DNA from 2 places in the Spirillospora sp. NPDC052269 genome. Region 2 is predicted to be linked to the other one. Evidence: riboswitches for the same ligand, from Rfam matches in the RefSeq annotation. Region 2 holds a riboswitch; the other holds the start of a gene.
What was found. A riboswitch is a leader RNA that binds a small molecule or an ion and turns the genes downstream of it on or off. The one in region 2 is predicted to bind S-adenosylmethionine.
Positions count from the first base shown of each region.

Region 1: another riboswitch for S-adenosylmethionine. It lies ahead of thrC (threonine synthase); the one in region 2 lies ahead of AB0L06_RS20180 (aminotransferase class V-fold PLP-dependent enzyme).

Region 1 is NZ_JBFAUU010000005.1:481,961-486,369, forward strand. It holds gene AB0L06_RS13675 (sulfotransferase family protein) at 1-187, shown strand, start outside; gene AB0L06_RS13680 (alpha,alpha-trehalose-phosphate synthase (UDP-forming)) at 184-1,614, opposite strand; SAM riboswitch class I at 1,928-2,071, shown strand; gene thrC (threonine synthase) at 2,087-3,331, shown strand; gene AB0L06_RS13690 (MoaD/ThiS family protein) at 3,343-3,624, shown strand; gene AB0L06_RS13695 (nucleotidyltransferase domain-containing protein) at 3,715-4,338, shown strand.
Region 2 is NZ_JBFAUU010000009.1:24,249-28,657, reverse strand. It holds gene AB0L06_RS20185 (SseB family protein) at 1-809, opposite strand, end outside; gene AB0L06_RS20180 (aminotransferase class V-fold PLP-dependent enzyme) at 1,026-2,555, opposite strand; SAM riboswitch class IV at 2,658-2,774, opposite strand; gene AB0L06_RS20175 (DUF8711 family protein) at 2,826-3,215, shown strand; gene AB0L06_RS20170 (transglycosylase domain-containing protein) at 3,337-4,409, opposite strand, start outside.

The DNA of each region.
Region 1 (4,409 bases), on a different contig from region 2:
CGAGCCGAGCGGCCTGCCCCGGCCGGGGCCCGCGCTGTTCGCGAAGTTCGCCGCGACGGCGACGCACCGCCGGCTGGCGCACGGCAAGGCCGACATGCGGGAACGCTGGCGGCGGCTGCACGAGCCCAACCCAGTCACCTGCCTGCTCGAACCCGCCACCGAGCCTGCGCCGTCGCCGACCGCCTAACCGAGGGCGTCGAGCTGGTCGGCGAACCAGCGGGCGGGCGGGAGCGCGGTCGCGGCGGCGGCGAGTCGGCGGCACCGCTCGCCGCGCTCACCGGACGGCATGAGCAGCGCGTGATGCAGCGCCCCGACGGTCTGCGACACGTCGAACGGATTGACCGTCAGCGCGTCGTCCGCGAGCTCGGCGGCGGCGCCGGCCTCCCGGGACAGCACCAGCGCGCAGCCGTCCGCCGACAGCACCGGCCCCTCCTTGGCGACGAGGTTCATGCCGTCCCGGATCGGGTTCACCAGCAGGACGTCCGCGAGCGTGTAGGCCGCGAGCGAGCGCGGATAGTCGTCGTTGACCTGCACGATCAGCGGATCCCAGGTGGGCGTCGCGAACTCGTCGGAGATCGCCCGCGCCATCGCGTGGACGGCCTCGGTGTACGCGCGGTACTCGGCGAGGTCCGTCCGCGACGGATACGCGAACGCCAGGTGGACGACCCGTCCGTGCCATTCGGGATGCGTCGCGAGCAGCTCGCGGTAGGCGGCCAGGCCGCGCACGATGTTCTTCGAGAGTTCCGTCCGGTCCACGCGGACGATCAGTTTGCGGTCGCCCACCTGCGCGCGCAGTGTCTCCCGGCGTTCGGCCACGTCCGGCTGGGCGGCTCGTGCGCGCAGGGACTCACCGTCCACGCCGAGGCCGTGCACACCGATCTGGGTCGTCCGGCCCGCGTAGGTGACGGATCGGCCGTCCACGCGTGCGCCGGGCAGGATTTCGGCGCAGCATGCGAGGAAGGCGTCCGCCCAACGTCGTGTGAGGAACCCGGCGTGGTCCGCGCCGAGGATGCCGCCGAGGACGGCGACGGCGATGTCGTCCGGCAGCATCCGGAAGTACTCCGGCGGCGCCCACGGCGTGTGCGAGAAGTGCGCGATGCGCAGGTCGGGGCGCCGCTCGCGGAGCATGCCCGGCGCGAGCGACAGGTGGTAGTCCTGCACGACGGCCTTCGCCCCCTCGCCGGACGACTGGGCCACGGCGTCGGCGAACGCCGCGTTGTACGCCTCGTAGGACTGCCAGTCCCGGCGGAACCGCGCGTCGAAATGCGGCGCGACCGGCGTCTCGTACAGCAGGTGGTGGACGAACCAGAGCGTCGAGTTCGCGACCGAGTTGTAGGCGCGCTGGAAGGTCGCGGCGGGGATGTCGAGCATCCGCACCGCCGCGTCGCCGGTGTCGTGCCCCGCCTGGTCGAGCCGTCCGTCCGGGGCCTCGCGCGCGGCCTCCCGGTCGGCGTCGCCGAGCGCCGCGCACACCCACAGCACGTCCGTCTCGGCCGCGACCCCGGCGAGGCCCGACACCAGTCCGCCGCCGCCGCGCCGCGCGGTCAGCCCGCCGCCCTCGCTCCTGGTGAACGACACCGGACCACGGTTGGACGCCACCACGATTCGACTCATGGAGGCAGCGTCTCAGCCGAGGCGCCCGCACATCAAAGGGGCCCGCGTGGTTCATCGGCACAGACCTGTCGCCACCTCCACGGACACCTCCCGGCAGCGTGACAGAAGTCTGTCGGGTGACCAAGGCCACGAGCTGAACGCATCTCAACCGGCGAGATGGCCTTGTCCGCGAACCGGTCACGTCATGTAATCTCGGGCCACGGAGTTCGAAAGAACCCCTCATATAACTTCATATCGCTCATCCAGAGGGGTGCAGGGAGCACAGTGGCCGAACGGGCCGGTCTTCCAGCTCAGCCCTCGCACAACTTCATATCGCTCATCCAGAGGGGTGGAGGGACCGGCCCTACGAAGCCCCGGCAACCACCCGGTCAGAACGCACTCGCGACTCCGCGAGGCCGACCGGGAAGTGGTGCCAACTCCGGCCTGCGACCAAATCGGTGCGCAGGGAAGATGGGGAGAAGGGCCTCGCCTCATGGCGCTCACGTCTGCGATCGATCTCGGACCCGCCACCGCTCTGACCTGCCGCGAATGCGGCCACACCCGTGACCTCGGCCCGCACTACGCGTGCGAGGAGTGTTTCGGGCCGCTGGAGATCTCCTACGACTTCGGCGACGTCACCCGCGCGTCGATCGAGGCGGGACCGCGCAACATCTGGCGGTACAAGGGGCTGCTGCCCGTCCCGTCCCACGTCGAGGAGACGCCCAACACCGAGCCCGGCCTGACCCGGCTCGTCCGGGCCGACCGCCTCGCCGAGACGCTCGGGCTCGCGAGGCTCTGGGTGAAGGACGACAGCGGCAACCCGACCCACTCGTTCAAGGACCGCGTGGTCGCGGTCGCCCTCGCCGCCGCCCGTGAGCTGGGGTTCACCGTGCTGGCCTGCCCGTCCACCGGGAACCTGGCGAACGCGGTCGCGGCGGCCGCCGCCCGCGCGGGGATCCGCAGCGCGGTGTTCGTGCCGTCCGACCTGGAGGCGCAGAAGATCATCACGACGGCCGTGTACGGCGGGACGTTCGTGACCGTGGACGGCAACTACGACGACGTCAACCGGCTCGCCTCGGAGATCGCCGGCGAGCAGGAGGACTGGGCGTTCGTGAACGTCAACGTCCGGCCGTACTACGCCGAGGGGTCCAAGACGCTCGGCTACGAGATCGCCGAGCAGCTCGGCTGGCGGCTGCCGGACCAGATCGTCGTCCCGGTCGCGTCGGGGTCCCAGCTCACCAAGATCGACAAGGCGTTCCAGGAGCTGATCAAGCTCGGCCTGGTCGAGGACAGGCCTTACCGGGTGTTCGGCGCGCAGGCCGCGGGCTGCGACCCGGTCGCGAACGCGTTCAAGCAGGGCTGGGACGTGTTCCGCCCGGTCAAGCCGGACACCATCGCCAAGTCCCTCGCGATCGGCAACCCGGCGGACGGCACCTACGTGCTCGACGTCGCCCGCCGCACCGGCGGCACGGTCGAGGACGTCACCGACGAGCAGGTCGTGGAGGGCATCCGGCTGCTCGCCGCCACCGAGGGCGTCTTCGGTGAGACCGCGGGCGGCGTCACCGTCGGGGTGCTGAAGAAGCTCGCCGAGTCCGGCGTGCTCGACCCGTCCGCCGAGACCGTGATCATCAACTCCGGGGACGGCCTGAAGACCCTGGACGCCGTCGCCCCGTTCGTCGCCCCGACCGCCGACATCGCCCCCACCCTGACCGCGTTCCGCGCGGCCGGGATCGCCTGAGAGGAGCCCTCATGAGCACCGTTTCCGTCCGCATCCCGACCATCCTGCGGACCTACACCGGCGGCGAGTCCGAGGTGGACGCCGAGGGCGTCACCCTGCGCGCCGTGGTCGCCGACCTGGAGTCGTCCTACACCGGCATCTCCGCCCGCATCCTGGACGACAACGGCAGGATCCGCCGCTTCGTCAACGTCTACGTCGGCGACGAGGACGTCCGCTTCGCCGAGGGCCTCGACACCCCGACGCCCGCGGGCACCCAGATCTCCATCATCCCCGCCGTCGCGGGCGGCTGCTGACGGAGCCGGACGTCCGAGAAGCGACACAAAAGCCCTCTTTCCCTGTGGGAGAGGGCTTTTCGTGTTGATTGGGCGGGTAAAGGGATGGTCATGGGGATAGCGGAGGATGTCGCCGGAGTGCTGCGCGCCCATCCGGCCGTGCGGGGGGTGGAACTGGTCGGGTCGCGGGCGCGGGGGACGGCCGTGCGGAGTTCGGACTGGGACTTCGCGGTGGCCGTGGACGACTTCGGGGAGGTGGCCGCCGACCTGCCGGAACTCGTCGCACCGTTCGATCCGGTGGCGGCGCAGTGGGATCCGCTCGGCGAATGCGCGAGCTACCTGCTGGTGTTCGCCGGGCCGGTGAAGGTGGACCTGCTCTTCCGGGACGTCCCGCGGCGTCCGGCCGGGCCATGGCGAGTAGGGCCGGACACGCTGCGCGCGATCGACGCCCACTTCTGGGACTGGATCCTGTGGCTGGTCAACAAGCGTCGGCGTGGCATGGACGACCGGGTGCGCGGCGAGCTGCTGACCATGAGCGGGCACCTGCTGCGTCCGCTCGGCGTGCAGGCCATCCCGCGGTCGCTGGAGGAGGCCGTGGCCGGATACGTCCGGGCGCGGAACCGGTTGGAGACCCGGTACGGGCAACGCGTTCCGCGCCGTTTGGAGGAGGAAGTGCTTCCTCTCGTGCACGCGCGCAATGGTGACCATTTCCGGCCGTCCGGTCTTCGCTCATAGGGCCTGTCGCCCGAAACGGGCCGCCTATAAGGTCGGTGCCGATCACGCCGGGTCGACCCCGCCGCGGCCCG
Region 2 (4,409 bases):
ACGGACAGGTCGCGGATGGTGGCGCGCGGGTCGTCCAGTGCGGGAGGGGACGCCTGCTGCGAGTCACCCGCATCCGCGTCCCGCTCACGCGCGACGGACACGTCCCCCTCGGGAACGGGCGCCGCGGACGCCTGCTCCGCACCGGCCTCGACCGGAGGCTGGTACTCGGCGGCGGCGGCGGGCGGCACGGCAGGCATCGGCGCGCCGGGCGGCGTGGCAGGCGTCGGTGCGGCAGGCGGCTGCGCGCCGATGGGCTCGCCGTGCGCGCCGTCCTGAGCAGGCGCGGACGGAGCGGCCTGCGGCGGCGGTGCGGCCGGGCCGGACAGCGCGGACGGGTCGGGCTGGTGGTGGCCGGCGAGCGGCGGACGCTGGTCGCCCTGCGCGAGGCGCAGTATGAACCAGGCGGGCAGGCGGCCCTCGATCGGGAGCGAGACGTCCCGGACGGTGTGGGACGGGACGTCCACCGCGAGCCACCAGTTGTTGTCCGGCCAGGTCTCGGCGAGGACGGTGAAGGGCGCCCGGATGTAGTGCCGGTAGGACGGGCCGAGGCAGGCGCGCATCGCGGTGGGCGAGGTGTAGACGAGCACGAACGTGCGGTCGTCCTCGTCCTGCGTGGGCCAGGTCGGCTGCCGCCGGCCGGCGAGGACGTCGTCGGTCATCTCGGGTGGGACGGGGACGACGAGTTCACTCTCCGCCAGCAGCCGGAAGTACCCTTCCTGGTCCCCGTTCCGTACCGCGTCCCCCAGTCGGCGCTCGAGCTCCGACGTGGGTTGCCAGCCGTCCGCCACGGTCGCCACCCCCTGTTTCATCCCGCCCCGGACCTTCCTCCTCCCGGACCCCGACGCCGGGAGGCGGGCCCGCTGGGCACCTTACGGACCTGCTTACGCTACATGGGCGAACAGAGCTAAAGCGCCCACTCGACCGGTCCGCGGACGACCCTCGGGACAGTATGGCGCGGGACGGTGACAATCCCGCGCCATCCGCCGAAGGCCACCGGCCTCCGGGCCCACCGGAGTAATGGAGATCTAACCCCGGGGCAATTGCGCGGTGCCGACTTCGGCACCCCCGCGGGCGAGGACGGCGACCGCCTCGACGAGCCGGTCCACATGCGCCTCGGTGGTCCCGATCCCGAAACTCGCCCGGACCGCCGAGCTCGGCCCGCCCGCACAGCTCCCACCACCCGCACCGGACGCTCCACCCGCGTTGGACGCGCCGCCCGCGCTGCCCGCGCCGCCCGCGCTGCCCGCTCCGCCCGCGCTGCCCGCTCCGCCCGCGCTGCCCGCTCCGCCCGCGCTGCCCGCTCCGCCCGCGCTGGACGCTCCGCCCACGTTGGACGCGCCGCCTGCGCTGCCTGCGCTGGACGCGCTGCCTGCGCCGCCCACGTTGGACGCGCTGCCCGCGTTGCCTCCGCTGGACGCGCCGCCCGCCCTGGCCGCGCTGACTGCGTTGGACGCGTTGGACGTGTCGAGGAGGTGTTGGACGAAGGGGTGTGCGCAGAACTTTCCGTCTCGGACGCCGATCCCGAACCGTCCCGAAAGGGCGACCGCCAGTTCGCGCGCGTCCCAGCCGTCCACGACGAACGACACGATGCCGACGCGCGGTGACCGGTCCCCCCAGAGCGTGAGTTCGCGCACACCCGGGATCCGCGCCAATCCGGTGCGCAGCCGTGCGAGGAGCCGCGCCTCGTGCTCGACGAGCGGTGTCCAGCCGGTCGCGGCGAGGGTCTCGCACGCGGCGGCGAGCGCGAGGACGCCGAGGACGTTCGGGGTGCCCGCCTCGTGCCGCGCCTCGGGGTCGGCGTGCCAGTGCGCGCGGTTCCCGTGCTCGTCGACGGACGCGCTGGCCCCGCCGCCCTTGAGGTACGGCCCGGCGGCGCGCAGCCAGTCGGACCGTCCGGCGAGGACGCCCGCGCCGAACGGCGCGTACAGCTTGTGCCCGGAGAACGCGACGTAGTCGAGGCCGAGCGCGGTCATGTCCAGCGGGCGGTGCGGGACGAGCTGCGCCGCGTCCACCGCGATGCGCGCGCCGTGCGTCCGCGCGACCGCGGCGAGCTCCGCGAGCGGCCACACCTCGCCGGTCACGTTGGACGCGGCGGTGACCACCAGCAGGCGCGGTCCGGCGGGGGAGGCGGCGAGCGCCCGGCCGGCCGCGGCGACGGCCTCGGTGGGCGAGGCCGGCGCGGGCAGCCGGACGGCCCGCCGCCACGGCAGCAGCGTCGCGTGGTGCTCGGTCTCGAACACCACGACCGTCGTCCCGGACGGGACGCAGTGCGCGAGCAGGTTCATCGCGTCCGTGGTGTTGCGCGTGAACACGACCGACGAGCGCTGCCGCGCGCCGAGGAAGCCCCGGACCGTCTCGCGCGCCTTCTCATACGCGGCCGTCGTGACCTGGGACGCGTAGCCCGCGCCCCGGTGCACGCTGCTGTAGTACGGCAGTGCCTCGGAGATCGCCTCCCGCACCGCCGAAAGACACGGCGCGCTCGCGGCGTAGTCGAGGTTGGCGTAGGGGACGGCGCGCCCGTCGTCCAGCGGGACGGGCGCGTCCGTCCCGATCACGGAGGGAGTGGAACCGACAAAAGGGGTAGCGAGGGCAGTCGCGGACATACGTGGGCACTCCTCGGGATCAGGGATCCCGAGGGCCAGGCCCTGGAACGACGGGATCCGCGCTTGCCGGGGCGCGATACCACGCCCGGCCCGGTCCTCACCCGGGGCACCCCATCGCGGACGAAGGGTTGCCGGCCAGCTAGCCGGGGCTTGACGCTGGCGCTCATGACCTGGTGCGAAAGTATAGGAGGGACGGGATGTGGATCAAGTCGGAGGGCACGGATGACGCACGGGGTGATCACGAGACTGGCGGCCGGGGGAGCGCTGGCGGCGGGCGCGGCGGCGCTGCTGGCCGGCTGCGGCGGATCGGTCGGCGGCGGTAATTCGGCCGCCACCTGCGGAGACGCGAAAACGGCCTACGAGAAGTACATCGGCGGTGTGCACGCGGTGTCGGCGGCGGACGCCGCCCAATGGCGGCAGCCGACCGAGCAGCTCGCCGCGAACCTGTCGGGGCTGGCGGACAAGGCGTCCGACGACAAGCTCAAGAACGCGCTCAAGGACCAGGCGGCCAAGCTCCGCGCCGCCGCCGGAACGGTCGCGGCGGGCGACGTCGAACAACTCAACGCGACCCTCGCCGCCGCCCCCGGCGCACTGGGCACCGCCTGCGACTGAGCCCACCGGCCAACGCCCGCAACGGCCAACGCCCACGGCGGCCAACGCCCACAACGGATGACGCCCATGACGAACGGCGGGTATGGGAAAGGGGTCCCGAGAGAACTCGGGACCCCTCGGGTCAGAAGCCCAGGTCGTTGGTGCCGGTGCCGGTTCCGCCACCCCCGCCGCCGCCACTGCCGCCGCCACCGCCTCCGGTTCCGCCGCCGCCTCCGGTTCCGCCACCCCCGGGATTGGGGCTGCTCGGACCGCCTGTCGGCTTGCCGGTGGGACGGTGCGTCGGACGGCCGGTCGGCTGGCCCGGCCCCGTCGGGCGGCCGCCTGGCTTGGTCGGCTTGCCGGACGGCGGCTTGGTCGTCGGGGTGTCCGTCGGACGGTTGGTCACCGGGCCCTGGTCGTAGCCGGTGTCGATGGACGGCGGGTCGAACGACTTGGCCGCGAAGTTCTTGATCGAGACCGCGTCGCCCATGTAGCTCTTCCAGATCTGCGCCGGAAGCTGGCCGCCGTAGGACCCGTAGCCCGGGATGTCCAGCGGCTTGCCGTCGCTGCGGAACATCGCGACGGTCGTCTGGAGCTGCGGGATGAACCCGTTGAACCAGATCGCGGCGCCGGCGTTGGTGGTGCCGGTCTTGCCCGCGACGTCGCGTCCGTCGTCGAGCTGGGCGCCGCGGCCGGTGCCGCCCTCGACGACCTTCTGCATCGCGTAGGTGGCGTCCTTGGCGACCTGGTCGCTGAAGACGTTGTCGCCCTTCTCGGAGAACTCGTCCGAGTGGCCCTTGTTGTCGTCGACCGAGCGGACGACGTACGGGGTGCGGTGCGTGCCGTCCGCCGCGAAGGTCGAGTACACCCCGGCCATCTCGATCGGGTGCACCGAGATCGGGCCCAGCGGCAGCGACGGGGCGTTGTTCGCGCCGTTCGCGGTGAGCTGGCTCTTCGGGATGCCGAGCGCCTCGGCCATCTTGGTCACCTTGTCGAGCCCGACCTGCTGGCCGAGGTTGACGTAGGCGGTGTTCACCGAGTGCTCGGTGGCGGTGACCAGGTTGATGTTCCCGAACTGCTCGTCGGAGTCGTTGTGCAGGGGCGTGCCCGCGAAGGTCTGCGGGGACGAGCCGTCCTCGGTGGTGTCGAGGCCGTAGCCCGCCTTCAGCGCGGCGGCCAGCACGACCGGCTTGAAGCCGGAGCCCGGCTGGGCCC